Regions from separate parts of the Streptomyces sp. NPDC046881 genome, predicted to be linked through region 2. Evidence: riboswitches for the same ligand, from Rfam matches in the RefSeq annotation. Region 2 holds a riboswitch; each other region holds the start of a gene.
The links. A riboswitch is a leader RNA that binds a small molecule or an ion and turns the genes downstream of it on or off. The one in region 2 is predicted to bind cobalamin.

Region 1 (4,554 bases), on a different contig from region 2:
GAAGACACCGCCTAGGACCGGCTACTCGGCGGCGGTGGCGGTGGCCGTCCAGCGCTCCTCGACCCGGGCGACCTTCCAGTACGCCAGCGCCGCCGCCCACACCACCACGAACAGGCCGACGATGAGGTAGCCGACGTTGTCCAGGTCGAGGCCGGCGATCCAGCCGGTGACGTCGTCGTGCAGGCCGAACTTCTCGTGCAGGACGCCGACCAGCTCGATGGTGCCGATGAAGAAGGCCACGGCGATGGACAGGCCGGTGATGGCGAGGTTGTAGAAGACCTTGCGGACCGGGTTGGAGAACGCCCACTGGTAGGCGAAGTTCATGAACGTGCCGTCGAGCGTGTCGAACAGGCTCATCCCGGCGGCGAAGAGCAGGGGCAGGCAGAGGATCGCGTACCAGGGCAGCCCGGCCGCCGCGCCCGAGCCCGCCATCACCATCAGCGTGACCTCGGTGGCCGTGTCGAAGCCGAGCCCGAACAGGAAACCCAGCGGGTACATCTGCCCCGGGCGCGAGACGGACCTGGTGAGCCGCCCGAGCACGCGGTTCATGAAGCCCCGCGAGTCCAGGTGCTGCTCCAGCTCCTTCTCGTCGTACGCCCCCGCGCGCATCGCCCGGAACACCTTGAGGATGCCGAGCAGCGCCACCAGGTTGAGCGCGGCGATGAGGTACAGGAACGTCCCGGAGACCGTCGTGCCGAGGAAGCCCAGCACCTGGTGGGTGGTGGACCCCTCGTTCGTCACCTTCCCCGCCAGCGAGGTGCCGCCCGCGATGAGCAGGGCCAGCAGCACCACGACACTGGAGTGCCCGAGCGCGAACCAGAACCCCACCGACACCGGCCGCTTGCCGTCGGCCATCAGCTTGCGCGTGGTGTTGTCGATCGCGGCGATGTGATCGGCGTCGAACGCGTGCCGCATGCCGAGGGTGTAGGCCGTGATGCCGAGGCCCACCCCGAACACGTCGGTGCCCACCTTGTAGTGGCGGGGCGCGACCAGGAGGTACAGGATCCCGAAGGCGACGACGTGCAGGGCGACGATCACCGCCATCAGCCCCACCGTCTTGACGGTGTCCTCGCGCCGCCAGCGGAAAGACGCAGCATCGGCCATCGGGTTCACGCTCCAACACCTCGTGGATCACTTCGTGACTGCCGTGGCCGGTCTCCTGGCTGACGGGTCGAACGTCCGCCGTCCCTGCCTTCCCGGTCGTACGACCAGTGGCCCGGCGGATGCCGGACGGAACGGGAACTCCCCGATCACAGTGGCGAGGGCCGCGTCGACCTTCCATCGACTTCCCGAACACCACGGCCCGTCCACCGTAGGCGGGCACGCGGTTTCCTGCATAGCCGCCTACCGGCGCGGGTAGGCAAGATCACAAACGCTGTGCGCCCTGCGCCGTCCGTCGCGTGGCGCCGTACCGCGCGTTCCCTTTCCGGGCAATGTGGACAGATACAGATTCCGTACCGTCGTCCGTCCCCCCATGGGAGCCCGTATGGCAGACCACTCGCCGGACCTCTCGTCCAGGAACCCCGACTGGTGGCGGCAGGCCGTCATCTACCAGGTCTATCCGCGCAGTTTCGCCGACGCCGACGGTGACGGCCTCGGCGACCTGCGGGGCATCGCCGAGCGGATGGACCACGTGGCCGCGCTCGGCGTGGACGCCCTGTGGCTGAGCCCCTTCTACCCCTCCGAACTCGCCGACGGCGGCTACGACGTCATCGACCCGCGCGGGGTCGACGAGCGCCTCGGCACGCTGGAGGACTTCGACGCCCTGGTCGCCGAGGCGCACCGGCTCGGGCTCAAGGTCGTCGTGGACATCGTCCCCAACCACACCTCGCACCTGCACCCCTGGTTCCAGGAGGCGCTGCGGGCCGGGCCCGGCTCGGCCGCCCGGGAACGCTACGTCTTCCGGCCGGGGCGCGGGGCGCACGGGGAACTGCCGCCCAGCGACTGGCAGTCGGTGTTCGGCGGCAGCGCCTGGCGGCGGGTGCCGGACGGGGAGTGGTACCTGCACCTCTTCGCCCCCGAGCAGCCCGACCTCAACTGGGACAACGAGGAGGTCCGCGCCGACTTCCGCACCACCCTGCGGTTCTGGTCCGACCGGGGCGTGGACGGCTTCCGCGTCGACGTCGCCCACGGCCTGGCCAAGGACCTCACCGAGCCGCTGCGGGACGTCGGCGACATCGGCGCGACCGGCGAGGAGGCGCTGCCCCGGGTGGCGCCGGGCAGCCACCCGTACTGGGACCGCGACGAGGTGCACGAGATCTACCGCGACTGGCGCAAGCTCTTCGACGCCTACAGCCCGCCCCGCACGGCCGTCGCCGAGGCCTGGGTGCCGGGCGCCCGCCGGGCCCTGTACGCCCGCCCGGACGAACTGGGCCAGGCGTTCAACTTCGAGTACCTGGAGGCGCGCTGGGATGCCGAGGAGCTGCGGGACGTCATCACCGCCTCGCTGGCCACGGCCCACACCGCCGGAGCCTCCGCGACCTGGGTGCTGTCCAACCACGACGTCGTACGGCACGCCTCCCGGCTCATGCTGCCGCCCGGCACCGATCCGGCCGCCTGGCTGCTCTCCCAGGGCACCGCGCCCGCGGTCGACCCGGCGGCCGGACTGCGCCGGGCGCGGGCGGCGAGCCTGCTGATGCTGGCGCTGCCCGGGTCGGCGTACCTCTACCAGGGCGAGGAACTCGGCCTGCCCGAGGTCGCCGACCTGCCCACCGAGGTGCTCCAGGACCCGATCTGGGAGCAGACCGGCCATGTCCGCAAGGGCCGCGACGGCTGCCGGGTGCCGCTGCCGTGGACGACGACCGGACCGTCGTACGGCTTCGGGCCCGGGGCCGGCTGGCTGCCGCAGCCGGCGTCGTTCGCGGCGTACGCCGTCGAGGCGCAGGCCGGCGCCGAGGGCTCCACGCTGGAGCTGTACCGCACGGCGCTGCGGCTGCGCCGCAAGCTGCTGGAGGGGGAGACGCTGGCCTGGACGCCGGACACGCCCGCCGGCGTGCTGGACTTCGCCCGCACCGAGGGCTGGCGCAACGTCACCAACCTCGGCCCGGACCCGGTCCCGCTGCCGCCGGGCGAGGTCCTGCTGGCCAGCACACCCCTGCCGACGGACAGGACCCTCCCGCCGGACACCACCGTGTGGCTGGGCTAGGCCCTGTCGTGTGAAAGACCTCAGCCCCCCGTCGGAGCCGGGTCCGGGCTCGCCCCCGCGGCCGGGGCGCCGCCGCCGCTGATGAGGCCGCTGATGTCCACCGGGCTGGCGGTGGCGGTCGCCGGCGGGGTGAGCACCACCTCCGGCTGGCCGGGGGCCGGGGCCGGCGGGGTCAGGTCCGAGTTGGGCAGCTTCGGCGGGGTGGTCTGCTGGAACAGGGTCTGGTCGAAGTCGACCAGACCCGTCTTCTCCATCACGGTCATGTGGTCGAGCACGGTGTCGTTGGCCTGGTCGGCGAGGGCCCGGATCAACGAGTTCTTGGTGGTGGAGCGGATCTTCGCGATCGCGTTGAAGATCGAACCGTGCGTCATGCGCAGGATGTTGGCGAAGTCGGTGTCGAACTGCTTGCCGGTGTCCGACTTCAACGTGTTCACGAAGCCCTCCTGCTGGGGGCTCGCCACGTTGGGCAGCGTGATGTTCAGCATCGGCGCGATCTTGCGGCAGGTGGTGTCCAGCGCCGCGTGCCCGTCGATCAGGTGCTGGCTGGCCGTGATCACCGCCTTGGAGCCGCCCTTCTGCAGCCCGATCTGGCCCACCGGGTACTCCCACAGACCCGCCGCACGCACCTTCACCACGAAGTCCCGGTCCTGCTCGGTGAGGGGGCCCCACTGGGTGTTGGCGATGACACGGTCCTGGGCGGTGGAGACCTTGTCCAGGCCGAGCATGCCCGGGTAGGCGAGAGCGGTGAGGGTCAGGGCCATCGCACCGCCCACGAAGAGCGTTCCCGTCGCGTTCCGCGAAAAGCGCACCGTTCCTCCTGCAGGGGTTCCCGCCCGTGGGCGGTTCCGACGCACAGCAGTACGGATGCGAAGGCCGTTCGTCTCGGTGCCGCCGGGTAAAGAATCACCGAAGCCTGTTGGCGAACGGTTGATCGTTCCTGGGCGGAAGGTTGACCTGTCCGCGGGAGAAGGCAGACCGGGCCCGCCCCTAGATTCGCCGCATGCCCCCACAGCCCCCGCCCCGCCCGCCGGCCGCGCTGCCCGTCCTGCCCTACCGCAAGCCCACCAAGGGCCGCGACTACTGGGTGCTGGACGACGTCCTGCCCGGCGTCGACGCGGTACGGCAGCGGTGCCTGGACAAGGACGACTGGGTGCGGGGATATCCGTACACCTCCGAGACCTGGCCCGGGCTGCGTGCGATGCCCGGCCTCGAACCCGGCGAACTCGCCCGCGTCGAGCGGCTGGTGAAGAAGGCGACCGGGGCGAAGGAGCTGTGGGTGCAGCAGGCGCCCGGCGGCGGCACCCTCAACCACAACTGCGTGCAGGTGGTCGGCGAGGGCGAGAGCGAGCCCCGCCCGCACACCGACTCCCGCGCCCTGTGCCGGTACGCGGCCGTGCTCTACCTCAACC
Region 2 (4,554 bases):
CGGTCAGCAGCACGGTGTCCGACAGGAACCGCGACAGCTCCAGCAGGTTCGCGGGCCCGCCCTCGACCAGGTACCGCAGCGCCTCGGCGACCACGCCGGCCGGCACGCTCGACTCGGCCATCAACTCCGCGTCCGGCACGGCCTCGCCGCCCAGCAGCACGGTCGGGATGCCGGCCGCCTTCAGCGCGGCCAGCCCGTCCTCCCAGGCCCGCTTGCCGCCCAGCAGCCGTACGACGGCGAGGTCCGCGCCCTCGACCAGGCCGGGCAGCTCCCCGGCGACGTCGACCCGGGTGGGGTTGCCGATCCGGTAGTCCGCGCCGGAGGCCCGGGCCGCCAGCAGATCCGTGTCGGCGGTCGACAACAACAACACTGTGCTCATGCGGGCGCTCCCGGTGGAATGAAAGGCAGTCCTTGCGGCGCGCCCGACTCGATGAGCCGCCAGAGCGCGTCCGTGTCCGCGTGCTGTTCGATCAGGTCGCCGAGCCGGTCCAGCTGCTCCTCGCGCAGCGCGGCGAAGGAGGTGTCCGGCGCGGGCACGAAGCGGCGGCCCGCGGCGGCGGCCACCTCGCGCAGGAAGGCCCGCCGGAAGCCGTCGGACTCCAGCGAGCCGTGCCAGTGGGTGCCCCAGGTCTGGCCTACCCGGCAGCCGTCCAGGAAGGGTTCACCGCCCTCGACGGTGGCCACGCCGTGGTGGATCTCGTAGCCGTCGACGCGCTCGCCGAGGGCTTCGCCGCTGGGCCGGGTCAGGGTCTTCTCGCGGGCGAAGCGCACCCGGACGGGCAGGATGCCGAGCCCGTCGACCTGGCCGATCCGGCTCTCGACGTCGTCCTCGATGTGCTCGCCGAGGATCTGGAAGCCGCCGCAGACACCGAGGACGGGACGTCCCTCGGCGGCCCGGCGGACGAGCGCGTCCGCCAGCCCGCGTTCCCGCAGCCACTCCAGCGCCCGTACGGTCCCGCGCGTGCCCGGGACGACGACGAGGTCGGCGTCCGCGAGCTCCTCCGGTCGGTCCACGAACCGCACGACCACGCCCGGTTCGGCGGCCAGCGCGTCCACGTCGGTGAAGTTGGACATCAGCGGGATCGCGCACACGGCGACCCGCAGCACGTCCTCGCCGACCGGGGGAGTGACCGCGGACTCCCGTACGGTGCCCCGCAGCGACACGCGGAGTCCGTCCTCCTCGTCGATGCCGAGCCCGTGCCGGAAGGGCAGCACGCCGTACGTCCGCCGCCCGGTGAGGTTCCGCAGCATGTCCAGCCCCGGCTCCAGCAGGGAGACGTCGCCGCGGAACTTGTTCACCAGGAAGCCGGCGACCAGCTCCTGGTCCTCCGGCGAGAGCAGGGCCACCGTGCCGAAGAAGGACGCGAAGACACCCCCGCGGTCGATGTCGCCGACGACGAGCACGGGCAGCCGCGCGTTGCGCGCGATCCCCATGTTGACGATGTCGGTCCGGCGCAGGTTGATCTCGGCCGGACTGCCCGCCCCCTCACAGATCACCGCGTCATACGTGCCCCGCAACTCGGCCAGGCAGTCCAGCACCGTGCCCAGCAGCCGCTGCTGGCGCCCGCCGTGGTACCCGCGCGCGCTCAGCTCGCCCACCGGCCTGCCCAGCAGCACCACCTGGCTGCTCTGCTCGCCGCCGGGCTTGAGCAGCACCGGGTTCATCAGCGCGGTCGGCTCGATCCGGCAGGCCTGGGCCTGCATCGCCTGCGCCCGGCCGATCTCGGCGCCCTCGCGCGTCACGAACGAGTTGAGGGACATGTTCTGCGCCTTGAACGGCGCGACCTTCACGCCCTGGCGGACCAGCCAGCGGCAGATACCGGCCGTCACGACGCTCTTGCCGGCGTCGGAGGTCGTGCCGGCGACGAGGAGACCACCGTTCACTTCCCGCGTCCTTTCAGCAGTCGGCGCGCGGCGAGCGTGCTGCCGAGGGCGAGCAGGCCGACGCGGCGGGAGAGCCGTACGGCCCGGTCGATGTCGGTGACCCGGACCGGCCGTCCGGTGGCACCGTTGAGCACCGGGCGGTGCTCGACCCGGCCGCCGTAGGAGAGCGTCCCGCCCAGGCGGACGCCGAGGGCACCGGCGAAGGAGGCCTCCACAGGCCCGGCGTTGGGGCTCGGGTGCCGGTGCGCGTCGGCCTTCCAGGCGCGCAGGGCACCGCGCGGATCCGGTCCGGCCGCGGCGGCGAGCACGGCGGTCAGCCGGGCCCCCGGCCAGCCGGCGACGTCGTCGAGGCGGGCGGCGGCCCAGCCGAAGCGCCGGAAGCGGGGCGACCGGTGACCCACCATCGCGTCCAGGGTGTTGACCGCCCGGAACCCGAGCAGCCCCGGAACCCCGGCCACCGCACCCCACACGAGGGCGCCGACGACCGCGTCGGAGGTGTTCTCGGCGACCGACTCGACCACGGCCCGGGCGATGCCGTCGGCGTCCAGCGCCTGCGGGTCCCGGCCGCACAGGTGGGGCAGCCGCGCCCGGGCCGCCTCGACGTCCCCCGACTCCAGGGCGCGCCCGATCGTGCGGGCCTCCCGGGCGAGCGAGGTGCCGCCCACGACGGCCCAGGTGGCGGCGGCGGTCAGCGCGACGGAGGCGGTACGGGAGGGGCGTACGGTACGCGCGGCCAGTGCGCCGAGTGCGACGGCGCCGCCGGCGCACACGGCGGTGTGCAGGGCGCCCCAGCCGCGGTGGTCGTGCCACAACGCGCCTTCCGCGGCGCCCGCCGCCCGGCCGAACACGGCGACGGGATGTCCGCGGCGCGGATCGCCGAGAAGCAGGTCCCCGAGGACGCCGGCGGCGGCGCCGTACGCGTATGTGCGATCGGCACCCATCGGCTCAGCCGGCCGTGGGAACAGGAACGGGCCTGGTACGGGTCCTCGATCGGCAGCCGAGCATGGCGATATGTGTCCTCACTCAGGGTGTCCGCGCCCTGGTTCGACGTGAATCGGCGGTGAGAGTTCCTGGCTCCCGGGGTTCATTCCCCGGTGACAGTGGCGGGACCGCGCCGGATTCGCACCGGCTTCCTCTCCTGCCGCCGTACATGGCCTGGGCAGTCCACCACGTGCCCGGAACGGCCGTCAACCTGCCTTTGACCTGCGAGGGGAGAGTGTGCCGATCCCCACACCGCGGGGCGTGCGGGCCTGATGGGACAACGGCAGAGGCTCCCCTGCCCGACACGGGAAGGGGAGCCTCTCGGATGATCGGTCAGGCCTTGGCCACGATCAGGTTGATGCCGTACGCCACCGCCGCCGCGCACGCCGCGAAGCAGAGGTAGGCGCCGGTGACGGCGAGGCCGGCGGAACCGCCCTGCGCCACGGCCTTCTCACGGCGGTTCAGGCCCGCGATGCCGAGGGTGAACAGGGCCACCAGGCCCACCGTGACCACGAGGCTGACGCCGAACACGGAGCCCAGGGCTGCCCAGTCGATCTTCATAGTGCTTCCTTCGGTAACCGGGTGCTCGGGGTCAGACCGCGGCGGCCGGCGGGCTGGCCGGTTCGGCGGGGGCGGTGTTCTGCTGCGGGAACGCGAGGTCCAGCTCGGCGGCGACCGCGGCGGTGGGCGGCGGGATCACGGCGGCGATGGCGGTGGTGACCACACCGGCCGGCTCGTCGCTCTCCTCGACCACGTTGGTGTGGTCGACGACCTCGCGGCGGGAGATCTTCCAGATCGCGGCGCTCGCGGCGACGAGGAAGACGGCGACGACGGCGGTGCCCCAGTCACCCAGGCCGGTGACGGCCTCGGCACCCGCGCCGACCAGCGCGGCGGCCGGCAGGGTCAGCGCCCAGGCGACGAACATGCGGGTCGCGGTGGACCAGCGGACCACGCCGCCCTTGCGGCCCAGACCCGCGCCCATCACCGAGCCGGAGACGACGTGCGTGGTGGAGAGGGAGAAGCCGAGGTGCGAGGAGGCCAGGATGGCGGTCGCGGCGCTGGTCTGCGCGGCGAAGCCCTGGCGCGGCTCCAGGTCGGTCAGGCCCTTGCCCATGGTGCGGATGATGCGCCAGCCGCCGATGTAGGTGCCGAGCGCGATGGCCAGGCCGGCGGAGAGGATCACCCAGGTGGGAGGGTTGGAGCCGGGGGCGAGCGAGCCGCCGGCCACCAGGGCGAGGGTGATGATGCCCATCGTCTTCTGGGCGTCGTTGGTGCCGTGGGCCAGGGAGACCAGGCCGGCGGAGGCGATCTGGCCGACGCGGTAGCCCTTGCGGGTCGCCTCGCCGTCCGCGGTGCCGCCGATGCCGTAGGAGAACCGGGTGGCCAGCAGCGAGGCCAGGCCCGCGACGATCGGCGCGGCGACGGCCGGCAGCAGCACCTTGGTGACCAGGACGTCACCGTGGACGGCGCCGAAGCCGGCGGAGGCGACGGTGGCGCCGACCAGGCCGCCCATCAGGGCGTGCGAGGAGCTGGAGGGCAGGCCCACCAGCCAGGTCAGCAGGTTCCAGAGGATCGCGCCGACCAGGGCGGCGAAGATGACCTCGGGACGGATGCCGGTCTCGTCGACGAGACCCTTGGAGATCGTGTTGGCGACCTCCACGGAGAGGAAGGCGCCCACGAGGTTGAGGG
Region 3 (4,554 bases), on a different contig from region 2:
GGCGGGGTCCGCCAGCGTCTCCCGCACCCCTTCGAGGTGGTCGTCGTCGCCGAACGGGTTGGCGTAGACGTACCCGCGCAACTGGTCCGGGAACTTCCGGATCAGCCCCGACATCCAGGCGTGGAAACCACGCAGCCGGTCGCGTGGTTGCGCGTAGTTGTCGACGCCCGGGACCCGGGCCATCGCGCCGGCCCCGACGGGGCTGCCGATGATGGTCAGGTCGATGCCGGCCTCGGCGCGGGCGGCGAGCATGCCGTCGACGTCGGTCAGACTCGGGGGCATGGGGAAGCGCTTCGCCGCTTCCGGTGGGGACAGGTGCCCGTGGATGTCGATGATCACGTGTCGGTTTCCGGTTTCGGTGCGAGTGCGCGGGTGACCGCGGCACAGTCCTGGTCGCCCAGTCCCTGCTCGGTGGCGCGGACGTGGGTCTCCGCCGCGGCGGTCGCCAGCGGCAGGCTCAGGCCGACTGCTGCTGCCTGCTTGGAAGCGAGCATGAGGTCTTTCGCCATCAGCCGCAGCCGGAAGTCCGGCTCCTCGAAACGGCCGGAGGCCAGGCGCCGCGACTTGAACGCCATCACCGGCGAGGCGAAGCCGCTGCCCGCGATGGTCCGCAGGACCAGCTGCCGGTCGAGGCCACAGGCCTCCGCCAGTTCGGTGGCCTCGGCCAGGGCCTGCACCTCTATGCCCATCAGCAGGTTGAGGAGCAGTTTCATCCGCATGCCGGACCCGAGTGCGCCCAGATGGACCACTTCCTTGCCCAGCGTCTCCAGCAGCGGGCGGGCGGTCTCGAACGCCCGCTGCTCGCCGCCGGCGAACAGCCGCAGTTCTCCGTCGCGGGCGTGGTCGCGGTTGCCGAGCATGCCGACGTCGAGGACCGCCGGGATCTCTCCGGCGATCTGCACGACCTCGTCGGGGGCGACCGTGCTCGCGCAGATCAGCACGCCGGGGTACGGACCCTCGGCCAGCACGCCGCCCGGTCCGTGCAGCACCGCGCCGAGGGCCTGTCCGTCGGCCACGACGCAGAGGGTGGCGCTGGTGCCGGCGACGGCGTCGGCGGGGTTGGCGGCGGCGTAGGCGCCCGCCTCGGCGAGCGGGGCGGTGCGCTCCGGGGTACGGTTCCAGACCCGGACCTGTATGCCCTGGTCGAGGAGGCGACCGGCCAGGCCGGCGCCCATCGTGCCGAGACCGAGGACGGCGACGGAGCCGCGCACGGGGGGCGTCATGAGGACACCCCCTTGGTCTCCTTGATCACCCGGAACCGCATCGACTGCCGCTGGTCGACGAACTGGCGCAGCGGGGCCACCAACTCCTGGTGCTCCGCGCTCTGCTGCCAGGCGAAGAAGTCCTCGGCGGTCCGCCATTCGCTGGTGATCACCCACTGGCGGGAGTCGTCGACGGGTTCGCCGAGCCGCTCGACGATGTGTCCGGGGGTGCTGGACACGGACTTCCGGAGCTGCTCGTACAGATCCAGGAATCCCTGTTCGCCGCCCTCGATCACGCGGACCGCGAAAACCACGCTCAGCTTGTCGGCCGATCGGCCGTTGTCGTTGGCGCCCATGTCTCCTCCTGTGTGAGAGCCGGACGGACACGACACCAACGGACTCATGTCCCTCGGACGGCTGCAACTCCGAATGGGCGACGACCCAGTGGAGACAAGGGATGCACGCTCCGTCATTAGTCATTTCGGGTGACTGACGGCCCGCTGGGCGTGGATCCGGTCCTAGGCCCAAGGACTGATCGGCGTTCAGCCGTTCCTGCTGGTAGCTTGCACTTGCATCTTATTCGCAATAACGTCGGAGGACGTTGGACATGGCGCTGTACACGCTCCCGGAACTTCCGTACGACTACTCGGCGCTCGCGCCGGTGATCAGCCCGGAGATCATCGAGCTGCACCACGACAAGCACCACGCGGCCTACGTGAAGGGCGCGAACGACACCGTGGAACAGCTCGCCGAGGCACGGGACAAGGACGCCTGGGGCTCGGTCAACGGCCTGGAGAAGAACCTGGCCTTCCACCTCTCCGGGCACATCCTGCACAGCATCTACTGGCAGAACATGACCGGTCCGAAGGACGGCGGCGGCGAGCCCCTGGCCGCCGACGGCGTGGGCGAGCTGGCCGAGGCGATCAAGGAGTCCTTCGGCTCCTTCGCCGCCTTCAGGACCCAGCTGTCCAAGGCCGCGGCCACCACGCAGGGTTCGGGCTGGGGCGTGCTCGCCCACGAGCCGCTGAGCGGCCGCCTGATCGTGGAGCAGGTCTACGACCACCAGGGCAACGTCGGCCAGGGCTCCACCCCGCTCCTGGTCTTCGACGCCTGGGAGCACGCCTTCTACCTGCAGTACAGGAACCAGAAGGTGGACTTCGTCGAGGCGATGTGGCAGGTCGTCAACTGGCAGGACGTCGCCCGTCGTTTCGAGGCGGCCAAGTCCCGCACGGACGTGCTGCTGCTCGCCCCGTGACGAGGGGTCTCCCGCGGGCGTACCGCGCGCGGGAGACCCGCCGCACGGCGGCCGGGTGACGGGCCGCCACCGGTGATGACATGATGACCGGCGACACAAGGCGACGGCGGTCCGAGGAAGCCGGTGCGAATCCGGCGCGGTCCCGCCACTGTGACCGGTGAGCGAGTTCCGGCAGGCCACCGCCCCCGACGGGGTGGGAAGGCGGGACGAGCGACGACCCGGGAGCCAGGAGACTCACGCGGTCGCCTCCTCATGCGACACCGGGGCGGATCTCCCCGGGAGGGGAGCGGCGCGGTATGCCCGACAGGCCGACGGAAAAGACAGCGGGCGGACCGGTGCCGTGCCGGGTCGTCGTGTGCCGGGACTGCTGCTGCGGCAGCCCCAAGGTGACGGGCGATCACGCGGCGCAGACCGCGCGGTTGCGGGCGGAGATGCCCGTGCGCGTCTCCGACTGCCTCGACGTGTGCGACCAGGCCAACGTCATCGTCGTACAACCCTCCACCGCAGGCCGGGCCGCCGGCGCGCGACCGGTCTGGCTCGGGCTGGTCAACGACCCCGACGCGACCGAGGACATCGTCGCCTGGGTGCGCGCCGGTGGCCCGGGCGTGGCTCCCCGGCCCGACATCCTCGACCTGTACGCCTTCACCCCACCGCGCCGGCGCGCGGAGCCCTGAGCCGGACCGGTCGGATCGCGCCACCGCCGACCCACCGGGCACACGGCCGTTCACCCGGCACGAGAGGAAGATCACGCCGGTCGGAGGCGGTCTTGGCGGGGCTCCGATCCCGCGGTACGGTCTGTCCGAAATCGACGACGGCATAACGGAAGCCGGTGAGAGTCCGGCACGGTCGCGCCACTGTGTGCGGGCCCCGCGAGGGTGCCCGTGAGTCAGACCCGGGGCCGTCGTCCTGTGCACCACCGAGATGGGACGCGAATTCCCAGAGGAGGTTCTGCCATGGCGCAGACCGTCGCCCAGCCGACCGCCACCACTCCCGCCGTCCCCGCGAAGCTGCCGCTGAAGGCGATAGCTCCCTGGGCGGTCTTCTTCGGCATCCTGATGCTGGTCCTGCTCTACTTCGTCGGCGCCGAGCAGGGCGCCACCTCCGTGCTCAACGGCACGGACGTCCACGAGTGGGTGCACGACGCCCGCCATCTGCTCGGTTTCCCCTGCCACTGACGCGAGGGGACACCGCCCGCCCATGAATTCCGCAACCGTACGGAACCTCCTCGTACGGGGCATGCTCGCCGGCCTCGCGGCCGGCGTGCTCGCCCTGATCGCGGCCTACTTCCTCGGTGAGCCGAGCGTCGACAAGGCGATCGGCTTCGAGGACGCCCACTCCCACGAGCACGGGACGGAAGTCGTCTCCCGCTCCCTCCAGTCCACCGCGGGCCTCGCCACCGGCGTCCTCGTCTACGGGGTCGCCTTCGGCGGCATCGCCGCGCTCGCCTTCTGCTTCGCGCTCGGCCGGGTCGGCCGGATCGGTCCGCGCGCCACGGCGCTGCTGCTGTCCGGCTGCGCGCTGCTCACCGTGTACGTCGTGCCGTTCCTGAAGTACCCGGCCAACCCGCCGTCGGTCGGCGACCCCGGCACCATCGGCAAGCGGACCGGCCTGTACTTCCTGATGATGCTGCTCGGCGTCCTCCTGGCGGTCGCCGCCACCCTCCTCGGCCGACGCCTGGCGCCCGCCCTGGGCACCTGGTGGGCGACCGTGGCCGCGGTGGCCGCGTTCGCCGTCGCCGTCGGCTTGGCCTACGCGTTCCTGCCGGCCGTCAACGAGGTGCCGCGGGACTTCCCGGCCACCCTGCTGTGGCGGTTCCGGCTGTCCGCGCTGGCCATCCAGGCCGTCCTGTGGGGCGGATTCGGGCTCGCCTTCGGCGAGTCGGCCGAGCGGCTGCTGAACCCCCGGCCGGCCAGGGCCGGCCGCGCACGAGCGGTACCGGCCGCGCACTGACCTCCTTCCGGACGACCGGGGGCCCTTCGGAACCATCCGGGGGGCCTCCGGCGTTCGAGCGGCCGCTGCACCACCCGAGACGACGACGCACGCGCGCCGGACACCCGCCAGGAGCAGACCGCGCGGCGCGGGCCGGCAGACCCCACG

Region 1: another riboswitch for cobalamin. It lies ahead of ABZ923_RS38605 (HoxN/HupN/NixA family nickel/cobalt transporter); the one in region 2 lies ahead of ABZ923_RS09420 (cobalamin biosynthesis protein).
Region 3: another riboswitch for cobalamin. It lies ahead of ABZ923_RS32930 ((2Fe-2S) ferredoxin domain-containing protein); the one in region 2 lies ahead of ABZ923_RS09420 (cobalamin biosynthesis protein).

Annotation. Positions count from the first base shown of each region.
Region 1 is NZ_JBEYXJ010000160.1:9,906-14,459, reverse strand. Features, by position in the region: gene ABZ923_RS38605 (HoxN/HupN/NixA family nickel/cobalt transporter) at 22-1,104, opposite strand; cobalamin riboswitch at 1,132-1,316, opposite strand; gene ABZ923_RS38600 (glycoside hydrolase family 13 protein) at 1,487-3,145, shown strand; gene ABZ923_RS38595 (DUF4142 domain-containing protein) at 3,166-3,918, opposite strand; gene ABZ923_RS38590 (DUF6445 family protein) at 4,146-4,554, shown strand, end outside.
Region 2 is NZ_JBEYXJ010000013.1:42,372-46,925, forward strand. Features, by position in the region: gene cobN (cobaltochelatase subunit CobN) at 1-379, opposite strand, end outside; gene ABZ923_RS09415 (cobyric acid synthase) at 376-1,884, opposite strand; gene ABZ923_RS09420 (cobalamin biosynthesis protein) at 1,881-2,825, opposite strand; cobalamin riboswitch at 2,926-3,068, opposite strand; gene ABZ923_RS09425 (hypothetical protein) at 3,199-3,426, opposite strand; gene ABZ923_RS09430 (inorganic phosphate transporter) at 3,458-4,554, opposite strand, start outside.
Region 3 is NZ_JBEYXJ010000101.1:25,100-29,653, reverse strand. Features, by position in the region: partial or broken gene ABZ923_RS32950 (amidohydrolase family protein) at 1-339, opposite strand, end outside; gene ABZ923_RS32945 (NAD(P)-dependent oxidoreductase) at 336-1,223, opposite strand; gene ABZ923_RS32940 (antibiotic biosynthesis monooxygenase family protein) at 1,220-1,558, opposite strand; gene ABZ923_RS32935 (superoxide dismutase) at 1,810-2,457, shown strand; cobalamin riboswitch at 2,571-2,693, shown strand; gene ABZ923_RS32930 ((2Fe-2S) ferredoxin domain-containing protein) at 2,754-3,131, shown strand; cobalamin riboswitch at 3,233-3,374, shown strand; gene ABZ923_RS32925 (CbtB-domain containing protein) at 3,411-3,632, shown strand; gene ABZ923_RS32920 (CbtA family protein) at 3,655-4,407, shown strand.